One region of the Sphingobium sp. B8D3A genome, then DNA from elsewhere that is predicted to be linked to it. Evidence: riboswitches for the same ligand, from Rfam matches in the RefSeq annotation. Region 1 holds a riboswitch; each other region holds the start of a gene.
The links. A riboswitch is a leader RNA that binds a small molecule or an ion and turns the genes downstream of it on or off. The one in region 1 is predicted to bind cyclic di-GMP.

Region 2: another riboswitch for cyclic di-GMP. It lies ahead of M2342_RS02560 (DUF4402 domain-containing protein); the one in region 1 lies ahead of M2342_RS03755 (hypothetical protein).
Region 3: another riboswitch for cyclic di-GMP. It lies ahead of M2342_RS06845 (autotransporter domain-containing protein); the one in region 1 lies ahead of M2342_RS03755 (hypothetical protein).

The regions. Positions count from the first base shown of each region.
Region 1 is NZ_JAOQOS010000001.1:841,414-845,707, forward strand. It holds gene M2342_RS03755 (hypothetical protein) at 1-1,027, opposite strand, end outside; cyclic di-GMP riboswitch class I at 1,167-1,244, opposite strand; gene M2342_RS03760 (TetR/AcrR family transcriptional regulator) at 1,416-2,018, shown strand; gene M2342_RS03765 (hypothetical protein) at 2,344-2,748, shown strand; gene M2342_RS03770 (efflux RND transporter periplasmic adaptor subunit) at 2,745-4,004, shown strand; gene M2342_RS03775 (efflux RND transporter permease subunit) at 4,130-4,294, shown strand, end outside.
Region 2 is NZ_JAOQOS010000001.1:519,255-523,548, reverse strand. It holds gene M2342_RS02575 (hypothetical protein) at 1-705, opposite strand, end outside; gene M2342_RS02570 (hypothetical protein) at 722-1,669, opposite strand; gene M2342_RS02565 (hypothetical protein) at 1,704-2,276, opposite strand; gene M2342_RS02560 (DUF4402 domain-containing protein) at 2,296-2,739, opposite strand; cyclic di-GMP riboswitch class I at 3,089-3,165, opposite strand; gene M2342_RS02555 (FAD-dependent monooxygenase) at 3,687-4,294, opposite strand, start outside.
Region 3 is NZ_JAOQOS010000001.1:1,490,434-1,494,727, reverse strand. It holds gene M2342_RS06845 (autotransporter domain-containing protein) at 1-1,079, opposite strand, end outside; cyclic di-GMP riboswitch class I at 1,271-1,345, opposite strand; gene M2342_RS06840 (pyridoxal phosphate-dependent aminotransferase) at 1,625-2,755, opposite strand; gene M2342_RS06835 (alpha/beta hydrolase) at 3,280-4,294, shown strand, end outside.

The sequences.
Region 1 (4,294 bases):
CGACCGTGCCAAGCACGCCGCCATTTACGTCGCCGCCCGTGGCCGTTCCGCCGCCAAGCACGCCGCCGCCTGAGACGTCACCGCCCACGCCCACGGCGCCACCGACAGACCCGACGGTCGAACTCACCGCGCCAAGCACGCCACCCACGGCCCCCGCGCCACCGCCGGGCAGGGACGCGCCGTTCGGCAGCACATTGGCGTTGACCAGCGCCGGATCGCCGCTCCCCAGCAGCTGATTGCCGCCGAGCGCGACATTCAGCAGATTGTCGGAAATGCCGCCGGTGGGCGCCGTAATGTTGGTCACGCGCACATCGGCGATGCCGTTCACGGTCGCCAGCGCGGTATTGCCTGCGTTCAGCACGCCAGCGGATGCGAGCGTGCCCGTCGGTTGGGTGTCGCCGAGCACGCCGACGCCGATCGCGCCTGCGGTGCCGTCAAGACCGTTGGTTACGGTGCGACCGCCAACGTCGATGGACACGACATCGCCGACCACGCCTTGCGCGCCTTGCAGCAGCAGCGTGCGGCCTTCGCCGGCATCGACCAGCACCGTGCCGGTGTCCTGCAGCACCCGCGTGATCGTGCCGGTTACGGGCTGCGTGACTGGCAAGGCAGCGGCGATGGGGGTGGTCACGCCTTGCTGGCCGTCCGCGACGCCGAGCACGGCGTTGCCGGCCGTCGCCAGAACCGGGGAGACCTGCGTGACGACGCCTCCAGCCAGACCGCCGCTGGTGCTGCCGCCGCCATCGGCCGATCCGCCGCCCCCGGTATTCCCGCCGCCGGTGTTCCCACCGCCCGTGTTCCCGCCGCCCGTGTCAGTGCCGCCGCCGCCATTGTTGCTGCCGCCATCGCTGCTGCCGCCCGACCCGGGCGCCGGCGAGCCGACATTGGCGTAGCGGGAATAACCGCTGGTCTCGCAGGCGCTCAGCAGCATGGCGAGCGCGGAGCAGGCGGCTATGGCGGGCATGGCCCGGCATAGTCGTGACGTTCTGTTGGATCGTAATGTCGTCGTGGAAAGAACCTGAGCCATTGCGTCATCTCCTGTCAGGCTTGCAGCCGGGCTGGAGACGGAGCTATCCGATGGCAGGCCCACGTAGCGCGGAGCGGTGTGGAGCGATCATAGCCAGAGCGAGGCGTAGACACGCACACACAGCTCCGACCTCGGCTCCTTCGGCAACCCCGCTACCTTGAACCCAAGGCCGGAAGCTTTGCGTCACGGCGTCACCACCGCTTTGCCATTATCGGGATCGGAGTGATCCTGCGCTTGAAATGTCAAGCTCTGGAAAAGGTTCATGGAAAAGAGTCTGAACTTAACTTTTATCATGCCTGGGAGAACGTGCCGCTCGAGCGGGACCGTCCTGGCTCCCTTCGTCGCACCGGACTCGACAACCCCGTCGAGGAATTCTATACCGTCCGATATGGAACAGACCGCCATCAGGGGTCGGCCCCGCGAATTTTGCTGCGAGCAGGCGCTTGCGGCCGCTTTGCGTGTGTTCTGGACAAAGGGTTATGAGGGCGCGTCGCTCAGCGAGCTGACGGACGCGATGGGGATCACCCGCCCGAGTCTCTATGCCGCGTTCGGCAACAAGGAGGCCTTGTTCCGGCAGGCGCTCGATCTCTACGAGCGGGAGAAGCTGGCCTATATCGGTCCGGCTTTGGATATGCCCACCGCGCGCGGCGTGGCGCAGCATCTGCTCGATGGCGCGCTCTCCACGATTGCCGGCAATGGCCAGCCCACCGGCTGCCTCAGCGTGATCAGCGTCACCGCCTGTGGCGCGGAAGCGCAATCGATCCGTGAGGAAGTGCTCAAGCGCGGCGAGACCGTGAAGCGGGCATTGGTGGCCCGGATGCAGCGCGCCATCGACGAGGGCGAGTTTGTCGGGCCCGCCGATGCGGAAGCGATCACGAAATATCTCATCGCCGTTTTGCAGGGCATGGCGGTTTTGGCTGGCTCCGGCACCACACGGGAGGAGCTGGAGCGCGTTGCCGAGACGACTATGGGGATGTGGCCTAGCCGCTGAAGCGCCTGGGGACCCAAGACCGATTTTGCGCGCTGCAAAATAAAATATCGGTCGGTACAAAAAACCGGGTTGACGCCTGAACATCCGATTAATATACCAGTCAGTACAGAAGGCATGGGGGTGCGTGCGGCTTGGCCGGGCGCGTTCTGCTTGCCCGACTTGATTTGACAGCAATTTCATAGGTTCTGGTTTCGGGACGGACGCGCCGGTCGCGCACCGTCTTTCCCGGATCGATCCCTGGCATCCGCGATGCGCGCGCCCGGCAGCACTGGCTGTCCGGGGCTGCCCCGTCGTGCCTGCCGGGGAAGCAGGAGGAGACACGGTGATGGCATATCTGGATCTGAGAGATGGCGGGGCACGGGCGATGGTCCCGGGTGTCACTGCATCGGAGGCTGCAAGCCTTCAGGTGCAGGATGGCCACCTCCTTCCGGTCGAGTGGACGATTGTCCGCCTGGCGCGGGAAGACGGGTTGTCTTCGCTGCGCGAGGAGAGCCGCCTGGGCCGCCTGCTGCGCCTCGTTTTCGGCTTCCGCCGGGCCATGCCGCTGGCGAGCGCGCGCCTCGAAGCGCTGCGACGCATCGCGGTGCTGAGCTGGCACCATGGCTACAACATCGCCCCGTCCGAGCTCGGTCGCTTTTACGAGGCCGGCTACACGACCCATCAATATGAGACGCTGCTCCGCCACATCGGGGCCCTGCGTCTGTCGATCAAGCGGAGGAACCGCGCATGAACATGCTCAAGAAACTCAGCCCGGCGGAAGCCACGCCCATCGAAGGTGGCACGACGCGGCGGCGCTCGCTGACCCGTGCCGCCTGGGTGGCGCTGCCGGTGCTCGCCATTGCCGGCGGTTACGCGCTGATGCGCCCGTCGCCCCCGGCGCAGGCCGCGATGGCGGCGCCCACCGTCACCGTCTCGGCGCCGCTCGCGCGCGAGATTATGCTGTGGGACGATTATGTCGGCCGGTTCGAGCCGAGCCGCGCGGTCGAGGTGCGTCCGCGCATTTCCGGCCAGATCACGGCCGTGCATTTCACGGACGGTCAGATGGTCCGCGCCGGCCAGCCGCTCTTCACCATTGATCCGCGCCCCTTCCAGGCCGCGCTGGCCGAGGCGCGTGCCGGTGTCGCCACGGCCCAGAGCGATCTCGCGCTGGCCCGCAGCGATCTTGAACGTGCCGAACGACTGGTGGCGGTGGAAGCGGTCTCCAAGAGCGAGGTCGACCGGCTCCGTGCCCGCGTCTCGGCGGCATCGGCTGCGCTGGCCGGTGCGCAGGCCCGTGCCCGCAGTCGCGCGCTGGACCTTGAGTTCACCACCGTGCGCGCGCCCATTGGCGGCCGCATCTCGGATCGGCGGATCGACCCCGGCAACCTCGCCTCATCGGGAGAGGGCGCATCCGGCACGTTGCTCACCACCATCAACGCGCTCGATCCGATCTACTTCACCTTCGAGGGGTCCGAAGCGCTGTTCCTCAAGACCAAGCGTGATGCCGATGCCGACGCTACGCCGGTCGAGATCAAGCTGCAGGATGAGAATGCCTATCGCTGGAAGGGCAAGCTCGATTTCACCGACAACGGCCTGGATCCGCGCTCGGGCACCATTCGCGCCCGCGCCGTGCTGCCCAATCCCGATCTGTTCCTGACGCCCGGCATGTTCGGCAATATGCGGCTCTCCACCGGCTCTGCCACTCGCGCGCTGTTGGTGCCGGACACCGCCGTGCAGACCGATCAGGCGCGCAAGACGCTGCTCGTCGTCGGCAAGGATGGCACCGTCGCCGCCAAGCCGATCGAGCTTGGGCCGGTTGTCGATGGCCTGCGCGTCGTGCGGGCCGGGCTGGATCCCGCGGATCAGGTGGTGATCGTTGGCACCCAGCTCGCCATGCCCGGCGGCAAGGTGCAGGTCCGCAAAGGCCGCATTGCGCCTGAGACGCAGCCGGCGACGCCTGCCGCCGCCACCGCGCTGATGTCCGGCCAGGCCACCTTTACGCGCTAGATCAGGATCGGCTTCGCCTGAAGCCGATCCTGATCCGGTCCCTTTTGCTTTCCGCATGTCCGAGCCGTCAGGTGAAGCCGCCTGACCCGGACATGCTCTGAGCGCTGCCCCGAGGAGAGCTCCTCATGCGTCTGTCCCGTTTCTTCATCGACCGGCCGATCTTCGCGGCGGTCATCGCCGTCATCATCACGATCATCGGCGCGATCAGCTATTTCTTCCTGCCTGTCTCGCAATATCCCGAGGTGGTGCCGCCGACGGTGACCGTCTCGGCCATGTATCCCGGCGCCTCT
Region 2 (4,294 bases), 320 kb from region 1:
CAGAGCTGGCTTCCCACGATCGTCGGAGGCGAGATAACCTTGAAACCCGGCGTTCAAGAGTGCGGCCGAAGCCCGCACGTCGAACCGCCTTTGAAAGGGTTGCCCACGCGTATCGGAGCCCAAATCCATGGTTACATCGAAGGCGGGAAAAGACAGCATGCCAGCTGGCGCCGCCACCGAAAGAACCGGCTCCAGGACAGCGCCAGAATGCGCGATGCCCCCTCCCTGCGCCATCCGCTCAGCCCGCATCTGCACGGGCAGCTTTTCTCGAGCCTCGAGATTGAGCGTCAATTCCGACACATCCAATGTCATTCGAACCGGGAGCAGCCGTTCCATCAGGGAAACGGTCAGGTAGATGTCGCCGCTGTCTTGCAGCGCGTCACCCGGCTTCAGAATGATGCGCGCCGTGCCCGCCCGCGCCTCACCCAACGCAATATCAAGGAAGATGGACTGGCGAGCCTGGCCCACCTGCCCCGTCAAACTCCCATCTGCCGGTGAAACCTGAACATCCAGATCGAGAAGGCGCGTCAGCGCGCCGACGGGGATGAGAACGATATCGTCGCCCACCTGAAGTGCGGGAAGCGCATCCGATAAAGATGCCCGGTCAAGGACAACCTCAAGCAGCAAAAGTTGAGTATCGTCAGCGGCCAGTTCGCCGCTGTCCGCCCAAAGAGGAGTAGGCTGAGCAGTGGCGATCATGAGCATCAGTCCAATCCACAGGCTACGGCAAGGAGATCTGGCTCTGCGCAAGTATCTTCCCCGGAGCTGTATCTTGGTCGGTGAACACGACGCTGATTTGCTCGCCTCGCTGCGGATGAGAGCGCAGAGCGATCTTTACCTGTCGCCGCTCTATCTCAGGATAGACACCGATCCCCCGCACGACACCCAACGGCTCGTCCTCACGGCGCGCCTTCGCCTTTCGGATTTCGATATCGCCGAAAAGGGAATTCGGCCCACGCCTCACAAGGTCAAAAGTGACGACTGGCATAGGGCTGTTCAGCTCAGACCCCGGCCCAGGGCTCTCCATCGTGAACCGTGTGTTTTCGATCGCGGCCTCAACCTGAGGCGTGCCGATACGCACGATCACAGGGATGGAAATCCCAAGAACAGATGCGATGCGGAACGAAACAGCACCGGGCTCAGCATTCGCAGCCTGATCGGCGGTTAGGCCCGTGTCAGGTGGCGGCACCGCCGTCACCGTCAGATGCGTGCGATATTCGCCGGCGGGCCAGTCGCCGGTGCCACCTGCACGAAGACGGATTGTCTGCCCCATCCCCGGCTTGAGCAGCACGCGCCTGGGCGTCACCAGCATCATGGAACGCGCGGATTGAAGCTTGGCACTGAGGTCTCTCACCTCCGGCGCGCCGTCTGCTTCATCCGTCGGGCGGATCTGACCGGTGGGCAACATGACCCGGTCGACAAAGCTGATGTCATATACCCCGGCGGCAGTCCCTTGGTTGAAGAGGAATATGCTCGACGTCCGCCCCAGCCGATCAAAGGTGATCCGCTTTGGATTGATGTTGAGGCTGGCGCTCCCGCCGGCCTGCTCTGTCGTCGCAGGCTGGGCAGAAGAGGAAGTGCAAAAAGCGGATGGGAAGGCGCCAGCGACCAACGCGATAGCGATAGCGATGCTCTTGCGTTGGTTCGCAGATCGCGTGAGACGCGTCACGACGCCTGGGAGAGTCATCACCGGCGTCTCTCGCTCATTCATATTGCGCCAGGACCAGCAAAGGCCCGCCGTCGGGCCCGTAGCTGTCGCGCAGCGCTTTCAAAAGAAATGGAGGAACAGACAGAAGGCCATCGCCGCTCAGCCGGCCCATGAGGACATCCTCGAAACCCGAGGGGCCGGCTTCAAAGGACGGGAAATTATCATCGCTCAGCGTCGCCATCGGGACACTAAGCGAACCCCCTGCGCCTGGCTGGACGAATGCTTTTGAGACCAGGAGCGAAAACGTCTGGTTGCTGCCCCCGGCGATTTGAATAGGAGCGGCCATCGAAAGCCCGGTGTTTTGGTCGCTCTCGTTTGACTGCGGCCCTGGCGACAAGATCATGACCCGGAGGCTCGACTGAAGAACCAGCACCGGCTGCAGAACAATGTCCTTCGCCGATTGCGTGATCGAAGCTGGCTCCACGATCGAAACCTGGCCTTTCGCATTCGCTTCCGCCGCGTTCGCCTGTGAGGCTGCAAGCGCCGCGCAAAGGCACAGCGCTCCCAGCGCAGGAGCGGTCGCCAGCAACAGGCGCGCTCCCATCCGGATGGATGATGAGACCGTCACGAGACGCTCCTGTCACAGGTCAGTTGTAGGCGACGGTCGCCGTGAAGGTGCCCGAGTAATTGCCAGAGGCCTGCGTATTGGGCAGGGAGAAGCTACCGCCGACGCCGAAGGTCGCGGTGCCAGCTGTGCCGATGGAGCTGGACAATGTGCCTGTTGCGGCACTCGGCGTCAGGGTGACGGTGATCGTGCCGCCGGGCGTACCGGTCATGGAGAAGCTGGCGGGCACCGAGATCGAGAAAGTCTGCCCCCCTTCACCCGAGACCGTATAGGCGGCGCGCGACGTCGTGCCACCAGCGGCAACGGCGTCGCCGGAACCAGACAGGCTGCGATTGCCCGTCGAGGCATCGACAGTGACCGTGTTGGTCCCTGCTACCGAGGGTTTCACGATCGTGCCGAACGCAAGGTCGCTGGTTTTTGCGATCGAGATCGGCTGAACGATCCGGGCTGTACCCGTGGTCGACACAGATGCTGAGGACTGAGCGTAGCTTGCCGCCGGGATGGAACCCAGAAGCGCAATTGTCGCGATAGACTTCAAGTTCACGAACATGACGATGTCTTTCTCTTACTTGATATGCACATGAATTTAATCGGAAAATATTAGACTCCGCCTACCTTAGAGTCCCTCGGGCGACTGCGTTTCGCGGAGCTTTGGATTGCAAGCGCGTGCATCTGGCGAGCCAGTCGCAAGCGACTGGATCACGTGATGATCGGTACTGGTGCTTGCTGACCGTCGCCAAAGACGGGCCGTCGCCCGACGAGGGCGTAAAGGATCTGGAAGGCGCGAGGACGACAGGTCCACAATAGTTCTCCGTTTCGGTAACCCCGCTATCCCTGTGAGGGACCGGAGGCTTTGCGTCCCATCGTCGCCGATGGTTTGCCGTTTCGACCGAGAATCTCGGGCGCTATTAGGTAAATTTTGATTTAACTATTATACGCTACGCAGTCAACGCTTATGTGGTGAACGACCAGATGGAGAATTGTGCGACTACTCCCATGTTGAACCGCAGATCGAGTAGCCGGATTAGGAGCGCGTTTGTTTTCAATGAAATAAACGTGAGGTTTGCGTCATCAGAGCCTAAGCAAAACGCCAAGAACTTCGCGGACTGAAGCGAACCGACGATGCGGTTAGCTCGCGCCAAACCGAATTCCATGAGAATGTATTTCGTTGCCGTCGCTATGATCCCGACGAATTACACATCCGGGCTAAATGCCAAGGCCCCTCCCGCGAAAAACGCCGCTTGGGCTCCTCTCCCCTCGCTTCGCCTGTCAGGGCGTGGAGCGCGCGACGCTGCCAAGCGTCGGTTCTCATCTAAGCGCTTCTGCGGTGGGCCGCTGCCTCAAGATGTCGGCGCAATGCCGGAGGGCGACGAAAGGCAGGCTTGAAAAGGTCTTCGTGCTACCGGCCCACCGCTATGTCAGAGCAACCGCCTCAACCACAGAGCCCACGAAATTCCGGCTGACCTGCTGGCCAGACCGGGCCAGTCGGCGCACCTCGGGTAGCCGGGACGCTTCATATCGCGCGAGTGCGGCTTTGGGGTCGGCCTGCAGGACCGCCGGGTCGAGGCAGCGCGCGAGGGTGAGAGCATCTTGCGCGGCGGTTGCAAAGCCATTGCCTGTCATCGGCGTGCAGACATGGGCAGCGTCGCCAACCAGACACATGCGGCCGGCGACAAGGCGGTCCGGACAATATTCCACGACCGGTGTGCCGAGCACCGCTTTGCGGGCGATACATTCCAGGATCGCGTCGCGCCAGGGCGATGGCCAGTGCCGGCGCGCCAGTGCGGCCAGCTCGTCGAACAATTCATCCGGCATGTCGCTCGGGCGCAGCGAATGCCGCGCCAACGGGCCCTCGACCGCCCCTGTTCTACGCAGGATTGCGTTATGTCCGGCGTCGTACCAGCCCCAGCCGACCCGGCGGCGGCCACGCTCCGGACTGCCATCGGCGGCTGTCAGCGGAAAGCCGAGAAGCACATAGGGCTCGGACTCGAGAAACTCCAGATTGGACGGAAAGCGGACAG
Region 3 (4,294 bases), 650 kb from region 1:
CTATTGTCGATGACGACATTGCCGACCGGTGTGCGCGCCTGAACGGCGCTGCCGGACCTGGCGGTGACGGTGCCGGTGTTGGTGATGGTGATGGCGCCGGAGCCTGCCTCATCCGGATCGAAGCCCGCTATGGCAAGAATACCGGTCTCGCCTTCTGCAAGGCCCCCATTGGTGATGGTGATGTCACCGATCTGCGAGGCGCCCTGGATCGCCGGCCCGGACTCCGATGTCGCGATGCCCTGCTCCTGATTGTCGATCACCACTTCGCCGTCCGGCGTCCAGGCGACAAGTGCCTGATTGTTGACCGACGATACCGAGGCATTGTTGGTGATCTTCGCAAGACCGTTGTAATTGACGACGCGGATGCCCGCTGCCTGAGCCTGCACCTGGCCGGTGTTGGTCACCGTCACCTCGACCGGCTCGACATCATTGTAGCCGCCGTCGGCGTAAATCCCGCGCTGCGTGAAGTCTGCGGGGTTTACCGTTGGGTTGACCGTGATGGCACCGCTATTGGTGACGCTCACCGACCCAGCGTTGGTGGTCGCGGAAATGCCGTTGGTGTTCACGCCGGAGACGGTCAGCGCCGCATCGTTCTGGATCATGATGTCACCCGCAACCTGGTTGCGCACCCAGATGCCACCGTTGCCACCCACGCTATCCACTGTGACGTCCGGGCCCAAGGTGACCGAAATGTCGTTCCGACCCACGATATTGGAACTGACGTTTACGCCGCCATTATTAGTGGTGCTGATCGTGGAATTGGTGATGAGGAGCGTCGAGGTAATGTCGCCAGGGATTGTGTTATCCCACGTATAGTAGCTCACGCCATCGACTGTGATGCTCTCCTCGACCTGTGCGCCATTCACGGTGAGGCTGGTATCGCCTCCTTCAATACGAGCCTTAACCAACGACGTATCGCAGAAAAAAAGCGTGACATCACCCGTCACTTCGCAAACTCCGGTATCGGCCTGCGCGACCGATGCGCCCGCCAGCAGCCCCGCGATACCGACACTGCTGAACAGACCTGCCTTGAGAGCCTGCCGAACGGCGCTGCGCGTTTTGATTGCCTTACCCTGCATTACGAAATCCCCTCGTGTGGGCCCACCGCCCAGATGATGTGAAGGGCAAACCGCCATGCAGGTGCGGTTCAACGGGATTTGAGACAGGGATCGAAGCGCGACGACAGGGAGCGCAGCCTGAGGTTCAAACGAACCCAATGACCTTCTCACAGCAGGCTACACACGATATCCGAAAATGCTCTGTTTCATCCCCCGGTAGCCCCGCTACCCCATTGGGGCCGGAGGCTTTGCGTCCCGCCGTTACCGACAGTTTGCCCTTGTCGAAGGCAACGAACGCCCGTGGGGCGGAGCCGTCATCTTCAGGAGGAATATTAACGTTAGCTGAGCGGCAGCGCAACAAAAAAGCCCGGCCTTGTCGAGATGGCGCGCATGCAGATCGGAGCCATGCAGCTGATTTGTCGTGTGAAAATTGTCGCCCTCGGTCTGGAGCGGGGTCATAACCGGCCGTGTTAAGCCGATAACTATAGTTAACTTCAACGCAAGCACGACGTCGATTGCGCTGCATCCGTTGCTCTAAAATATGGTTGCCCCCCGCGACGTGATCGTTACAGCCGTCGCTGGTCGGGCAACCACGCCGAAAGGCGCCGCACTGCCTCTTGCACTTCGGCTTCCGTGATCGCAAAGCTCAGCCGGATGAACCGATGGCCATTGACCGGATCATGGTCGAGCCCCGGCCCCATGGCGAGCCCGGTTTCCAGGAGCAGCTTCTTGCAGAACGCAGGGCTATCATCGGTAAAGTCGCTGACATCCGCATAGATGTAGAAGGCGCCATCCGGCGGCGCGATGCGTCGCAGACCGAGGGCTGGCAAGGCGTCCAGCAGAATGTCCCGGTTACGGGCATAAGTGGCGCGATGCGCTTCCAGCTCTGACGTGCAGTCCAGCGCCGCCAAAGCGGCATGCTGACTGATCGATGGCGCGGTCAGGAACAGGCTGCCCATATAGGCGCGTGCCCGCTCGACCATGGCGCGCGGCACATAGAGCCAGCCGAGCCGCCAGCCGGGCATGCAGTAATATTTGGAGAAGCTGCTGACGATCATCGCATCCGGTGCGAATTCCCCCATCGAGCGGCAAGGTTCGCCATAGCTGAGGCCATGGTAGATTTCGTCCGAGATGATCGCGACGCTGCGCTCCCGGCAGAGCCGCGCAATCGCCTCCAGTTCGGCAGGCGCGATGATCGTTCCGGTGGGGTTGGCCGGGCTGGCGACGATCACACCCTGCGGTGCCGGATCCAGCGCCGCGAGCGCGCGCGCCGTCAGCTGAAAGCGCGCCTGTTCGCCGCATTCGATCTCGATCGGCGTCATGGCGAGCGCGCGCACCGTGTTGCGATAGGCGACATAGCCCGGCCGGGCCATGGCGATCCGATCACCCGCCTTAAACCGGGTGCTCAGCGCAAGGACCAATGCCGGCGAGGCGCCGCAGGTGAGCAGGAACTGATCCGGCTCGGCTGCCATGCCGTACCGCTCCCTATAGAGCTGGACGAGCCGCGCCTGCAGCGCAGGACTCTCCCAATAGCCCATCGGATCGATGCCGAGCGCGTGGCGCGCAGCGTCCAACGCGGCCTGCGGCGCCCCCGTGGAGGGCTGGCCAAACTCCATATGGAGAACCGATCGCCCCTCCGCGCCCAGGCGATAGGCCAACTTGCTCAATTCTATGGCCTGAAACGGCTCGACTTCCATCAGATCATCCATCGCTCGGTACAGCGCCGATAGCCGGCCCCGGCACAGATGCCAACGGTGCATCCCCTACCGGTCGGAGCCGGAGGACTATGTCTCGAAAAATCAATTAAGGAGGGACAAGCAACCCTCGCGATCGTCCAAGCGGAAGGCAGCGTCCGCGATAATTTCGGATAGGTTGCCGCTGCGGCGCTGCGGTCGCCGACATGATCGAGGCCCAGTGCACCGCGCGTCGACACCACCGCGGCGCGGTGCCCGGCAGGATCAAGCGAGCCCCGTGACCTCAGCCATTGGCGGATGACGGTCAACGACGATGCGCGCCACTTTTCGAGCCTTTAGCATGGCGCGTTGTGTGTTCTTCGTCCCGACCCTGGATGCAAGCCACCTTCAAAACCGAGCTGCTTGACCAATAAAACATGTAAACATATGTTTATAGTGAAGTAAGCGCGACTGGCGCCGACCGGCCTCGCATGCAGTGTTGGCCGTGAGCAACCGCTCCTGGCCTGGCGATCAGAGAGGATTCAGATATGAAGATGCGATTGTTGGGTGGCCTTGGGCTTGTCACTGCCTCGCTGGCCGCTGGCGCCGCTCCCGCCGCTCCATCCATCGCAAGCCAGGCCGAAGCCCCCAACACCCAGGTTCGGGTGGAGCGACGGTTGGTGCACTCACAAGCCATTGCCGGCAATCTTCTGGGGACCTCCGCCGAGCGCGAGGTCTTTGTCGTTCTTCCCCCGAGTTATGGCCGCGACATCAAGCGGCGATACCCTGTCGTCTACGCCCTGCACGGCTTCTCCATCGATGCAGCAAGCTGGATGCAGAAACTCGATGCGGCCAGGCGGATCGCTGCAGCTTTTGCTGCGGGAGTGCCGGAGGTCATTGTCGTGTTCCCCGATGGGAGCAATGAGTATGGCGGATCTTTCTATGGCAGTTCTACTGTCACCGGCGACTTCGAGACATTCATAGCGGATGAACTGCCTGCCTATATCGACCGGGAGTTCCGCTCGATTCCAGAGGCGGCCGCGCGTGGCTTGATGGGGCATTCCATGGGCGGCTACGGCGTCGCGCGCATTGGCATGAAGCGCCCAGGGCGGTTTGGCGTTCTCTACATGATGTCGCCCTGTTGCCTGAGCGCTCTCGGAACGCAGGGATTGACCGCAAAAGAAGTGAGGGAGATCAACGATCTTGCATCCCCTCAGGCTGCCCGAGGCCTCCCGTTCAAATATGCAGGGCCACTTGCGACAGCGGCGGCCTTCTCGCCCAATCCGGCGAAGCCGCCGCTCTTCGTCGATCTGCCGATTACGGAACAGGGCGAGTCGCGCGAGGCGATCATGGCCAAGCGCGCAGCCAATGCCCCGCTCAGTTTCATCGACCAGTATGTCGCTGCTCTCAGGACCTATCGCGCCATTGGCATCGACGTCGGCGATCAGGACACGATCGTCACCGCAGCAACCGAGCTCCATAAAAACCTAGATAACTATGCTATAAGCAATCAACTGGACATTTATCCGGGCGATCACAGCAGTAAAGTTCCGGAAAGAATGC